One region of the Pontibacillus sp. ALD_SL1 genome, then DNA from elsewhere that is predicted to be linked to it. Evidence: predicted binding sites of a transcription regulator. Region 1 holds the regulator's gene; the other holds the start of a gene.

Evidence for each region. The regulator CtsR, encoded in region 1, represses protease genes until heat stress. The targets are predictions, from matches to a motif close to ATGGTCAATAAAGGTCAAACA.
Region 2: the regulator CtsR is predicted to act here: its motif matches at 5,042-5,062, upstream of clpP (ATP-dependent Clp endopeptidase proteolytic subunit ClpP).

What each region holds. Positions count from the first base shown of each region.
Region 1 covers NZ_CP062974.1:109,970-117,136, forward strand. The annotation lists gene IMZ31_RS00570 (MgtC/SapB family protein) at 135-824, shown strand; gene IMZ31_RS00575 (CtsR family transcriptional regulator) at 980-1,444, shown strand; gene IMZ31_RS00580 (protein-arginine kinase activator protein McsA) at 1,461-2,015, shown strand; gene IMZ31_RS00585 (protein-arginine kinase McsB) at 2,015-3,079, shown strand; gene clpC (ATP-dependent protease ATP-binding subunit ClpC) at 3,101-5,536, shown strand; gene radA (DNA repair protein RadA) at 5,810-7,167, shown strand, end outside.
Region 2 covers NZ_CP062974.1:3,138,937-3,146,103, forward strand. The annotation lists gene IMZ31_RS15920 (hypothetical protein) at 51-197, opposite strand; gene IMZ31_RS15925 (SAP domain-containing protein) at 975-2,060, opposite strand; gene IMZ31_RS15930 (SIR2 family protein) at 2,313-3,452, shown strand; gene IMZ31_RS15935 (hypothetical protein) at 3,963-4,109, opposite strand; tRNA gene IMZ31_RS15940 (tRNA-Arg) at 4,312-4,387, opposite strand; gene IMZ31_RS15945 (hypothetical protein) at 4,507-4,917, shown strand; gene clpP (ATP-dependent Clp endopeptidase proteolytic subunit ClpP) at 5,130-5,717, shown strand; gene IMZ31_RS15955 (UPF0715 family protein) at 5,765-6,151, opposite strand; gene IMZ31_RS15960 (ABC transporter permease) at 6,663-7,167, opposite strand, start outside.

The sequences.
Region 1 (7,167 bases):
ATTTGATTAATCCATAGTGAAAAAGGGTAAATGATAAAGATCCTCCTCTCGACTTAATATAATTTAGCTGTGGTTTATTCATAACCTAGAAGCACAACTACGTATATTAGTTATAAGAACATCGGAGGGATTTGATGTCGATGGAGACCTTCTTTAATGATTACTTATTGTTAATGACAGTTCGGCTTGTGACCGCCGTTGTACTATGTGGTTTAATCGGGTTTGAAAGAGAGATTAAAAACCATTCAGCAGGCTTTCGGACTCATATTCTAGTAGGTGTTGGGGCATGCGTGATGATGTTGCTATCCTTATACGGATTTGACCCTTACTTAAATAAGCATGACGGAATTCGTTTTGATCCCGCTCGTATTCCTTCATATGTGATTAGTGGTATCGGCTTTCTTGGTGCAGGTACAATCATGGTACATGGTGTGACGATTCGAGGTTTGACTACTGCTGCATCTATATGGGTCGTAGCAGGGCTTGGACTCGTTATTGGAGCTGGTATGTATGGGCCTGCTATCCTCACAACTGTAGTGGTGTTACTAAGCTTAATTGTACTTAATAATACAGAACGAATCTTTAAGCGGAAAAGTAAACATCATATTCAGATCGTGGTGTTTGAAGGGTTAGAAATGTCAAAGCTAATGGAAGCTTTCGAACACTTCGAGTTGGATATTAACCATGTTCAAATCGAAAATGAGATGAATGGTCAACGGAATATCTTAATTGAACTCGCTCATAATGCTCATTTTAAAGAAATAGAGCTTTTTGATCGCCTATCTACTGTCCCACATGTGAAGTGTGTATATCAGCGTAAGTAAACTCAGAAAATGTAGAAGTTTGTATGTCATAAAGTTGTGTGGATCTGGCAACAATGTTTATAGTGCATTTTAGTTGCAAACCATATTTAAATTTGTATAATGTAAGTATAGTCAAAGATAGTCAAAGTCAAAAAAGATTATTGAGGAGGGGGGCTATGCGGAATATATCCGATATCATTGAAGCACATTTGAAAGAGATCATTGAGAGTAGTAATCACAATGTTATCGAGATTAAGCGTAGTGAAATAGCAGAATCATTTCAATGTGTTCCCTCGCAGATTAATTACGTGATTAAAACACGGTTTACAGTGGAAAAAGGTTATATAGTAGAGAGTAAACGTGGTGGTGGCGGCTACATCAGAATAAGTCGTGTACAGCACCACGATAAAATGAAGTTATTAAACGAGCTAATTTTACTTATTCAACCACGTGTCACACAACAAGGAGCCATTGATGTTATAGAACGTTTGTTAGAAGAAGAATTAATTTCCGAACGTGAGGCTAGACTGATGGTAAGTGCTATCGCAAAAGATGTATTAGCTGTTCCGATTACTCTTCGTGATGAACTTAGATCAAGGATACTATCTTCTATGATATCGATCGTTAAGTACAAAGATTAAAAGGAGGGGACGGAAAATGGAGTGCCAAGAGTGCCATGAGCGTCCTGCATCTTTACATTTTACTCAAGTGGTAAATGGGCATAAAACAGAAGTTTATGTTTGTGAGAAATGCGCTTATGATAAGGGTTATATGTCGCAAGAGCAAGACTCACTTTCTTTGCATAACTTATTATCTGGATTATTTAACTTTGATTCCTTTCAGCTATCTGATTCAAAATCACATTCAGCCTCACACAGAGAGCCTCAAACATTAAAGTGTGATCATTGTGGTTTGACTTACGATGAATTTAAACGCGTTGGTAAGTTTGGATGTGCAAATTGTTACAAGACTTTTGATGAGAGATTAAATCCTATTTTCAGAAGGGTCCATAGCGGTAACACCATTCACAATGGCAAAGTTCCAAAACGTAAAGGTGGGCAATTGCATGTCCAAAGGGAAATGGATCAAAAGCGTTCCGAACTTCAAGCTTTAATTCACCAAGAAGAATTTGAAGAAGCAGCTAAGGTTCGCGACCAAATTCGCACCCTCGAAAGACAGTTGCATTCAGAACAAAGGGAGGGTGATCAGTAATGTCCCTCGAGCAGTTTATGAATGAAGCAATTAGTCCTTGGTTGAAAGAAGAAGGTCCTGATAGTGATATCGTCATGAGTAGTCGGATTCGATTGGCCAGAAACTTCGATCATATCCCATTTCCGATAGTTGCTGATCAGGAAGAATTAGAGCAAGTAGTTGAATTTTTTAAAGAAGAATATGAGGATCAATCTTTTGGTCCATATAAAGACTTTGAATTTATTCATATGAGTAAACTGAATCCTACTGAGAAGAGAGTGTTGGTGGAGAAACACTTAATTAGTCCTCACTTGTCTGACTATGCTAAGAATGGTGCAACTTTAATCTCTCAGAATGAGCAAGTATCTGTCATGGTTAATGAGGAAGATCATATCCGTGTGCAGCTTTATTTTCCTGGATTTCAGTTAGAGAAGGCTTTAGAGCAAGCATCTGATTTCGATGATTGGCTAGAAGAAAAGATTAACTTTGCATTTGACGAAAAGCGTGGCTATTTAACTAGTTGTCCAACAAATGTAGGTACAGGATTAAGAGCCTCCGTCATGATGCACCTCCCTGCGTTAACGATGACTCAACAAATGAGTCGGTTAATCCCAGCTATAAATCAATTAGGTTTAGTAGTTAGAGGAATTTATGGGGAAGGTAGCGAAGCAATAGGAAATATCTTTCAAATATCGAATCAGATTACGTTAGGTAAATCTGAGAGAGATATAGTAGATGATCTAAAAAGTGTTGTTGAACAATTAATTGAGCAAGAAAGAAATGCTCGCCAACAAATTATTCAACAAAACGGCATACAATTAGAAGATAAGATCTTTCGTTCATATGGAGTACTGGCTAACAGTCGTATTATAGAGTCTAAAGAAGCAGCAAAATGTCTCTCTGATGTGCGATTAGGAATAGACCTAGGATATATAAATAGCTTATCAAAAACCATCCTGAATGAATTAATGATCTTAACTCAGCCTGGATTTTTACAACAGTATGCACAGCAAAATCTATCTCCTGATGAAAGGGATGTTCGAAGAGCAGCCTTAATTCGGGAAAGACTAAACTTAGAAATATAATTAGACTAGGAGGGGTGCCCGATGATGTTTGGGCGTTTTACTGAAAGAGCACAGAAAGTATTAGCATTAGCTCAAGAAGAAGCCGTACGACTTGGTCATAATAATATTGGAACAGAACATATTCTTCTTGGTTTAGTTCGTGAGGGAGAAGGAATTGCAGCAAAAGCGCTAGGAGCTTTAGGTCTGGCAGCCGATAAAATCCAAGAAGAAGTGGAACAGTTAATTGGAACAGGAGATAAGGTATCGCAAACGATTCACTATACTCCTAGGGCTAAAAAGGTTATAGAATTATCAATGGATGAAGCACGAAAATTAGGTCATTCATACGTAGGTACTGAACACATTCTACTTGGTCTAATTAGAGAAGGAGAAGGCGTTGCTGCACGTGTACTAAACAACTTAGGTGTTAGTCTTAACAAAGCACGTCAGCAAGTTCTGCAGTTGCTTGGAAGCAATGAATCTACTTCTAATGGTCAGGGTGGTAGCCGACAGTCTGCTAGTGCTAATACTCCGACCCTTGATTCACTTGCACGAGACTTAACAACCGTGGCGAAAGAAGGAAACATTGACCCGGTAATTGGTCGTGGCAAAGAAATTGAGCGTGTCATTCAAGTACTGAGCCGACGTACAAAAAACAACCCTGTTCTTATTGGTGAACCAGGTGTAGGTAAGACTGCAATTGCAGAGGGGTTAGCTCAGCAAATCATCAACAATGAAGTTCCGGAAATCTTACGTGATAAGCGAGTTATGACACTTGATATGGGAACGGTAGTTGCAGGAACAAAATACCGCGGTGAATTTGAAGATCGCCTGAAAAAAGTAATGGAAGAGATTCGCCAAGCAGGCAATATTATTCTATTTATTGATGAACTTCATACACTAATCGGAGCTGGTGGTGCAGAAGGCGCGATCGACGCTTCTAATATCTTGAAACCATCTCTAGCTCGAGGAGACTTGCAGTGTATCGGTGCGACAACTTTAGAAGAGTATCGTAAGTACATCGAAAAAGATGCCGCGTTAGAGCGACGTTTCCAACCAATTCAAGTTGATGAACCAAATTTAGAAGAATCTGAGCAGATCCTAGAAGGACTTCGTGATCGATATGAAGCTCACCACCGCGTGACGATCACTGACGAAGCGATTAAAGCAGCTGTTAAGTTCTCAGATCGTTATATTCAGGATCGTTTCTTACCGGATAAAGCGATTGATCTTATTGATGAAGCAGCTTCGAAAGTACGCTTACGTTCTTACACAGCTCCACCAAACTTGAAAGAACTTGAGCAAAAATTAGAAGAAGTTCGTAAAGAGAAAGACGCAGCCGTACAAAGTCAAGAATTCGAGAAAGCCGCTTCTTTACGTGATAATGAACAGAAACTGCGAGAAGAGTTAGATAAGACTAAAGATGAGTGGAAAGAAAAGCAAGGACAAGAAAACTCTGAGGTAACAGTTGAGGACATTGCATCTGTTGTATCTATCTGGACCGGAGTGCCTGTTTCAAAGCTTGCTAAAGACGAGACTGAGCGTCTTCTAAACATGGAAGATGTCTTGCATAACCGGGTTATCGGCCAGTCAGAAGCTGTTAAGTCTATTTCCAAAGCCATTCGACGTGCTCGCGCAGGGTTGAAGGATCCAAAACGTCCAATTGGTTCATTTATCTTCTTAGGGCCAACTGGTGTTGGTAAAACAGAATTAGCTCGAGCAGTAGCTGAGTCTATGTTTGGTGAAGAAGATGCTATGATTCGTATCGATATGTCTGAATACATGGAGAAACACTCTACTTCTCGTCTAGTTGGTTCACCTCCTGGGTATGTAGGGTACGAAGAGGGTGGACAATTAACGGAAAAAGTTCGCCAAAAGCCTTATTCTGTTATCCTGTTAGATGAGATTGAGAAAGCTCATCCAGATGTCTTCAACACCCTTTTACAGGTTCTTGAAGACGGACGGTTAACGGACTCTAAAGGCCGTACAGTAGACTTCCGTAATACAGTTATCATTATGACTTCAAACGTTGGAGCAACTGAACTGAAGACGAACAAATATGCAGGCTTTACAATGGGAGATGCAAGTCAGGATTATAAAGATATGAAATCCAAGGTTATGGAAGAAATGAAACGTGCTTTCAGACCTGAGTTCTTAAACCGTATAGATGAGATCGTTGTCTTCCATTCTCTTGAGAAGGAACACATGAAGGAAATTGTTACTCTAATGGTAGATCAGCTCCAGAAACGTCTTACTGAATTAGATGTAGATTTCACCCTTACAGATAAGGCTCTTGATAAAATCGCGGATGAAGGATTCGATCCTGAATATGGTGCCCGTCCATTACGCCGCTCTCTTCAGAAGAACGTTGAAGATCTTCTATCAGAAGAGCTATTAAGAGAGAACATTGCGACAGGACAGAATGTTATTATCGATGTCGATCATAACGGCGAATTTACTGTTTCGACACAATCGTAATTCAAAACGATAGATCATAAATAAATAATCATTTAAAATCGGAAGGTGAGAGCCTTCCGATTTTTTTAGTATATGGTTTTGAACCTGACGGATATGATGAATGTTGATTTTTTGGATAAAGAAGAAAGTTAGTGAAGAATAATATATATAAGTAAGGGTATTAGGTAAAATACGTAATCGTATTGTAAAAACATTGTAACTGATAATTTAATAAAACGTATGAGATAATAAGGAGAGTACTATACTCTTCTTTGATATAAGGGAGAGATCTGTTTGGCGAAACAAAAGTCAAAGTTTGTATGTCAGGAATGTGGGTATGAAACCGCTAAGTGGATGGGGAAATGTCCAAGTTGCCATCAATGGAATACACTTGTTGAGGAACGAGTGGCATCGAAATCTACTGGAAGGCATACATTTGTAACAAGTGATGCACAAACTAGCAAGAAACCAGAAAAAATAACAGCAATCGAAACAAAAGAAGAGCCTCGAATAAAAACAGGTATGCCAGAAGTGAATCGGGTGTTAGGTGGTGGCATTGTGCCAGGCTCCCTCGTCTTAATTGGCGGTGATCCTGGAATAGGGAAATCAACCTTGTTGTTACAGGTGTCGTCTCAACTTGCCCATACAAAGGATGTAAGTGTACTTTATATATCAGGTGAGGAATCGACAAGACAAACGAAATTAAGAGCTGACCGTCTAGGTGTACTTTCTGATGATCTTTATGTTCTAGCTGAAACGAATATGATGGATGTTGCTCATCATATTGATCAGATTCAACCTTCCTTCGTTGTTATTGATTCCATACAAACAATTTATAAAGAAGAAGTGAATTCAGCGCCTGGCAGTGTTTCGCAAGTTCGTGAATGTACTAGTGAGCTAATGCGCATTGCTAAGAACAAAGGGATTCCAATCTTTATCGTTGGACACGTCACGAAAGAAGGGTCAATTGCAGGTCCAAGGTTATTAGAACATATGGTTGATGCTGTACTTTATTTTGAAGGGGAGCGACACCATACATTCCGGATTCTTCGAAGCGTGAAGAACCGATTTGGAAGTACACATGAAATGGGTATTTTCGAGATGAAGGAAGAAGGGCTAAGGGAAGTAGCGAACCCTTCTGAAATATTCTTAGAAGAACGGTCTCAAGGAGCAGCTGGGTCTACAGTTGTTGCTTCTATGGAGGGGACTCGCCCTGTATTGGTTGAGATTCAGTCACTCATATCTCCGACGAGTTATGGAAATCCGAGAAGGATGGCTACAGGTTTAGATCATAATCGAGTGCCACTACTAATGGCTGTTTTAGAGAAGCGTGTAGGCTTACTATTACAGAATCAAGATGCATATGTGAAAGTAGCAGGTGGAGTGAAACTTGATGAACCAGCTATTGACCTTGCGGTGGCTGTAAGCATTGCCTCAAGCTTTCAAGATCGTCCATCTAAGCCTGATGATGTCTTGGTTGGAGAAGTAGGGCTGACAGGAGAGATTCGACGTGTTGCCCGTATTGAACAACGTGTACAAGAAGCGGCTAAGTTAGGGTTTAAACGCGCAATCGTTCCAAAGAAAAATCTAAGCGGTTGGACTCTCCCTGACGACATCGAGATTATTGGAGTTAACTCAGTTCAAGAAGCTTT
Region 2 (7,167 bases), 780 kb from region 1:
AAATGAGCCTTAAAATTGCTTAACAACTTTAAGACTCTACGTAGTATAAACTACTTATCTTCTTCCTTTTTATCAGGATCTTCTTCTAAATTATGTTTCGCTTCATCTTCAGCGATAATCTTCTTACGTTTACGATCTAACATATCTTCCTTCTGCTCAGGTGTTAAGTGACGTCCTTGATCAAATCGATTGAACATAATCTTTTCCACCTTCCTGTGTTGCTAGATTGGGGTTACAGTAGTCTATTTCCTTTAAAAGGAATAAACTAAACCTCACAACGAGTATAGGAACTGTTGCAAGACGAGCAAGAATCAGACATTACCCTTGAATAATCTAGTGCGAGAGAAGGTTTCCGTTAGCTTTAGATTAGCGTAAGGTGGGCCGGGAAACTACTCGCTTTCCGCGGGCGAGCTGTCGAGCCTCCTCGGGGAAACCACCCTGCGGGGTCTCGTCGACCTCTTTCTCCCGCAGGAGTCTCGCAGTTTCCCGGCCCACCTTTACCAAATCAGAAGTAACGGAAACCTGCCATATATGGAAGAAGATCAAGCTTGTGCGCATTTTATGTAATCCGTTCCCCCCGCTTAATGTCAGGGCTTGCAGGGGAACTGCGTGAACCCCGCGGGAAAAAGAGCCTAGGGGAGATCCTACAAGATAGGCGCATTCTAGATTCAAGTAAAAACGCCTTACCCAGTAAGGGTAAGGCGTTTTATATAAGCGCGCTCGAGAGCCCCCCGACAGGTGTAGGACCGGAATCAGCAGGAATCCAAACACCCTCAAGCCGCGGCATTGCTCGATTTCTTAACGGTCAACCTTCCGGAACGAAAAACATGAGACACAAATTGCTCGCGTTTAAAGAACGGAAGTGTTTCAACGAGATATGATATCGTATTTTAATGTTATATTGCAATCGACAATTTTCCAGTTGAGAGAATTTCTTTGCGGCGGAGTAAACGGACTACCCCCGTTATTAAAGCTTACATGTTTAGACCTAATATCTCCTGGTGGTCATACGGAATATGCACCCCAAACTCCTCGTAAAATGAATCATCGTCATACTTTTCATTTAAACGTTTGTATGCGTCATAAAATAACACTTCGATTTCTTTTTCGTTTTCTTCCATCGAAAGCAATAGACAACGAGAACACTCTTCGAATGTTAAGTAATGGTACGGTAACTCTCCTCGGGTTCTGTCCCAAGTGTATTCGAATAATTCCCGCAGGTCTTTTTCGTCCATTTCCAACGTTTCCATTAACACTCGTATTTGTTCCGTTTGAAAGCTTTCTAACAGCATATGCTTAGGTAACGAAACTCTATTACCGTTCCACATTCCACTTGTCTCTGAGATAAATACTCGTAGGTATTGAAATAACGCATTATTAAACCTTTCTTCACGTTTCAATTGCCTTGCCTTATGAAGGTTCACATTTCTCATTAACCCGTATTTTTGTTTTTTAGCATACTCTAGAGAGGCCTCTTGAAATAACCCCCAAGAGATATCAGCGTTTGATTTGTTGTAGTCAAACTTTTTTACGTGTCTTATAGCATTAGCAACGTTATAGATTCCGTCCTTAGTGTCTTTCCTGTGCGCCGGAACGATGTAATAATACTGGTTTAACACTTCTTCCCCTTTTGTCGTCACCTTATATACGTTGTAATCGACAAATGACTCGATTTCTCCCTCCGTAAAATGATCCTTGATTCTCGAGATGAGATCCGCTTTCTTTCCGCTCACCTTTAATTCTTTCGTTTTTAAAGCCTCTTTTAGTTGAGGTATTTTAAACGAGTTGAGCGATTCAATCAGTGTTCCTTCTGCGACATAACCCTCATCAATCAATTTACCTAACGAATGTTTCGCATTAATGCCGTAAGTTGTTTCAAAATAACGAGGAAATTGTGCTTCTGACGTTTTTCCCGAAATCCAATCGATTAAAATGATTTCACCAGGAAGTAATCCGCTGTTTAGTTTCTTCTTGTATACCGAATCGATATCGTATTCAGGAACATTTTTAGGCGCCGGATTAGAACGTGGAGAATTTCCTGTTGTCGACGAAGGTTTCATAGTTTTCGAAAGTCCCTCTTGGGGTGCCGATTGTTTCTCGGGTTCCTTTAACTTCTTTCTCAAAAAGCTAATGATTCCCAACTAATTCACCTCTTTCTTAAAAACATATTGATTTATGTCAATACTTCTATAAGCCTTCATTTATTTCCTTTTTACAGGAATATTCTATTCAAAGAAATAACCAAATGGTAAATAAAGGGTTATTGAAACTGCTATAGAAGTAGTTAGTAAACAAGTTTAGGAGTGGTAAAGATGCAAAAGGTTGTTTTAACTGGAAACGGATTGTCAGTTGGTTTGAATGCTAGCTTTGCACTAGAGAATATAACTAGAAGGTTTTTTGAAAGACTACCAGATGAACATAAAGATTTTATTGAACACCATATGGAAAGATTGCAGGAGGGTACATATGACCAAAGAGACTTTGAGAAAGCAATTTCTTCTATTGAGCAAACATACGATTCATTAAAGAATTATTACGACTTTTTAAATGATGAAGATAATGGTTTGAAATTTATGCAAGCGTATGACTTGGAGAAGATAGAACTAGAAAAACACATAGAAGCAGTTCAAAGTATAATCTATGAGTACACTGCATCAATACTTGATTTGATAGATAATCAGGTGAGGAAACCACAAATACATGATAAGCTACAACATTTTGTGGATTGGCTTGAAGAGATAATAGGTGACACAAATGAAGTTGACTTATTTACACTTAATTTTGATTTGTTACTCGAGACAATCTTGTTAGACATAAGAGGACCTGGAGGTTTTATAGATTTTCATAGACCTGAGAATAGACCATGGGAGGTAATTAACGGTAATCAAAGATATTTCTTTAGCCCTTCTGTATCTAGAATGATAGGGGATTCGAGAATAAGATTACATCATTTACACGGCTCTTTATCTAGTTTCAAAGATATTAAAACTGCTAAAACATTCAAAATTACCACTGAAGCGCTTAGAGATAATAACGTATATGATAATATTTTCGCTATGAATATTGTTCCTTCTATAATCACAGGTGGAGGTAAAAGTGTCAAAGTACAGGATAACCCTTTCCATTTTTATTATAATGAGTTTACAAAAGTGATGGTAGACAACAATCACCTATGCGATGAATTATACATCATAGGTTACAGTTTTAGAGATGATCACATAAATAAAGCAATTTCTGAAAGATTAAAACTATCAAGAACACAAGATAGGGATTTAAAACTAGTTATATGTGACTTTAAAACTGACGATGACGAAAAGAAAGCATTTATAGACGATATAAATAAGCAACTAAGTCTCGGACCCAGAACTAGCAACAGATTTGTTTATGGAGATGAAAGGGTTATTTTCGAAGGTGCGAATGCAATATCACAATTTGTGCAAAATGATTCTTGACTTTAAACAAAGGCACCCTTAATATTGGGTGCCCTTTCATATTAAAACTTTTCACTCGTTTCACCTTGGTTGTTATATATCGGAGTTACGTTTCCAAATGTAGCCCTCTCTTGTTCGAGCTTTTAAATCAGCTAATTCTTCGTTGCTGAATACCGTTTGTTGCTTGCGTGTTTCTCATTTCATTAGTTTTCCACCTTGAGTTCACCCTTGTCGTCATTTAATGACAGATGAGTTTTTTTAGCACCGTATAAGCACACTAGCCTTTTTAATTGATGTACTTTCAACTAAATGAATTTATCGTTTTCTTAAGTTGTCTCTAACTTTCACCTTGTTATCGAAATCAACGCCTTCAATCTCCAATGCATTTAATCCTTTCGATGATAGTCTACTGTAAAGAGCGTTAGCATTACGTAAAGGCGATTTTAGACGTTACATTACGACTTTGTTAAACATTCGAGACTTGCCCCCGTGACGGTGAATATTCGATTAGTAAGCGTTAAGGCGATTTTTTCAAGTTCTATAACGGTAACTTTCCGATTCGCAAACCTTTGTAATGCGTTCAGTAGCCTTTTCGTACGATAAATGAACTCGTTGAACCTCATATTTCACTCCTGATTCTCTACGCTTCACAACGCCTGTACGCCTAATTTTGCGCATAAAAAAACCTCCTGAAATCTTAACTAATATCGTTAAGAAATCGAGAGGCTACGTAAACGGTCGGGATTGACGCACCCGAACTGATATGAGAATGATAGGGGAGCTTTTCATTATTCAGCGCCTTTTCGTGCAACTAACGCTACGAAAATCGCAAAGTAATTAGCGTCTATCTCCCGTCATATCAACGTTTATTTGCTTCAAGCGCGCTCGAGAGGATTCGAACCCCCGACAGACGTAGGACCGGAACCTACCGCTCTATCCTGCTGAGCTACGAGCGCATGCTAGTTATAATAAGAACAACTTCCATTATACGGTTCCTTTTTTTAAAATTCAAGACCCATTTCACTGAGTATGAGCACCCGTGCTTTTGGAAATGCTAGCTTCGAGGTGATGCTCTATGTCTGTAGCTATTGGCGTTTGGGTATGCTTAATTTTTTCGTTTATAATTATAGGTGGACTTGGGTTGTTTCGTTATCCAATCCCTAGCTTACAACAAGATTCTTATGAACCTCCTTCTCACTCACCCGGGCTTCGTAAGACCTATTATTCTCTTAGGTGTTATGGCTTTCTTCCGTATACACATGTAAAAGTCGGAAGGGTGAAAATTGACCTCGCTTTGTTAGATGTCAAAGTAGCTATTCTTTTTTACAAACCAGAAGATCTCCTACACCCTGTAAAGAAGCGACGCTTAAAGAAAAGGTCTAAATTTTTAATTCGAAATGGATGGAACGTGTGGGAGGTAAGGGAGAGGGATTTGTCGAAGAATATTCATCAGGCGATCTGGCAAATTAGAGCACTTAGAAAATAACATTTTCAAAACGTTTAGCTTTCTTGAAATGGGGAAAAAATGTTTGTATGTGCAGCCGGATCATCATATACATATAAGGTAAGAAAGGTCTTTTACATAGTTCGTAAGAAAACATCAATCCTTTCGTTTGACCTTTTTTGACCTTGCGTGTATGATAAAATTAATTCGGTACTTACTTAGTGTTAGAACACGATTTAAAGGAGGAGAATTTCATGAATTTAATCCCTACAGTTATTGAACAAACGAACCGCGGTGAACGTGCGTATGACATCTATTCACGCCTTCTGAAAGACCGCATTATTATGCTTGGAAGCGCTATTGATGATAACGTAGCAAACTCAATCGTAGCACAGATGCTATTCCTTCAAGCAGAAGATCCAGAGAAGGATATCTCTCTATACATCAACTCTCCAGGTGGTTCCATTACAGCTGGTATGGCGATTTATGACACGATGCAGTTCATTAAGCCAAATGTAGCAACAATCTGTACAGGTATGGCAGCATCTATGGGTGCTTTCCTTCTAGCTGCTGGTGAGCCAGGCAAACGTTCTGCTCTTCCAAACAGTGAAGTTATGATTCACCAACCACTTGGCGGAACTCAAGGTCAAGCATCTGACATTGAAATTCACGCAAAACGCATTATCAAAATGCGTGAGAAACTAAACCAAATCCTTTCTGAGCGTACAGGTCAAGACCTATCTGTAATTGAACGCGACACCGACCGTGACAACTTCATGACAGCTCAAGAAGCAAAAGAATACGGCCTGATCGACAACGTTTTCGAACGTAGTCAAGGTTAATTCAACCATTACGAAAAACCGCTCTGATTCTAATCAGAGCGGTTTTTTTATGCATAAACTTTAACTTTCGCAGAATCCCACAGCCAAATAAACAGCGCTGTACTCACGACATAAACGTACCACAGAGGAGTAAAAAATGGCGATTGATACTCATTCAATACAGGGTTTATCAAGAGATGAACAAAGAAAGATCCCCCTAAAAAGGCAACAAAGTATTTCATGCTATAATCCCGATCGCCCACCTTTCTTTGCAAATAGATAAGAATAGGAAGGGCAAATATAATATAGAGGGCAAAGAAAACGGCAAAGACTAAGAATATCGCAAAGATCAACCCTTTTGAAACATCCGCCATAAAACTGAGCTCTACGATCATATAAAAGAATGTCATCGACACCGCCGCAAGCGTAATAATAACCAGGTTCCGCTTATTCATCCAATCACCTCTTTGACTTCACTCACTCAATTTCCCTCTCAACACCAGATAAAAACTCTCCTTTTCTTTCCTAATTCAAGCAAGAGTCATTTAGGTAAGGAGGTGTCCGTTACCGCATGGAGGCTAGGGCAGGCTTGGGGACCACTCGCTTTCCTGCGGGGAGCTGGGAAGCCTCCTCAATCGCTACGCGCTTTCCGGGGTCTCCCCTAGGCTCCTTTCCCCGCGGGAGTCTCGCAGTCCCCAAGCCTACCCTGATATTGAATGGTGGTACGGACTGCTATAGTAGTGTAAGTGATCCCCCCCCTTGCATGCTATACATGGCACGTTTCCGTCTCCCCCAATTCGGAAAAGGTGGGCCTGGAAATTGCGAGACTCCTGCGGGAGAGAGAGCTAGACGAGATCCCACAGAGAGCGTAGCGAACGAGGAAGCTCGACAGCTCGCCCGCGGAAAGCGAGTGATTTCCAGGCCCACCTTTCGCTCCATTAAAGCACGGAAACGTCACTTCATAATTTAATAATGACCCAACAACCCTTTATTCATCGCCAAGCGTTCACAACTTCGATAAACGATGACGCCAACAATGGCGTAAAACACCCCATTCCCAACTAACCAGGAGTAATCTACCCACGTAAAGTCCACAAGGGTATAGCCATGAATCATAACGTGACGCATCATATCCACTCCCTTTACAAATGGAGCAAAAACGAGGTAAGGGGCGACGGAGAGTGGGACAAATGCAAATGCCATTAGAATAAATTGCAAGATTTGCAAGAACGCATCGATTTGTTTAAAGATGACGGATATACCAGCAATAATAAAGCTAACGCCAATCATACTAATAATGGTCAGTAAGAGAATCGGTATAATCGCTCCTATATTTAAATGCAACCATTCTCCTGTCGTTACCATTGAAGCAAAAATAAGTACAACCATAATGCTTAGGTGGATGGCTACCATACCAAACACACGCGCCAAAAGAATACGCCATGCTGAAACGGGTGACATATACAACTGT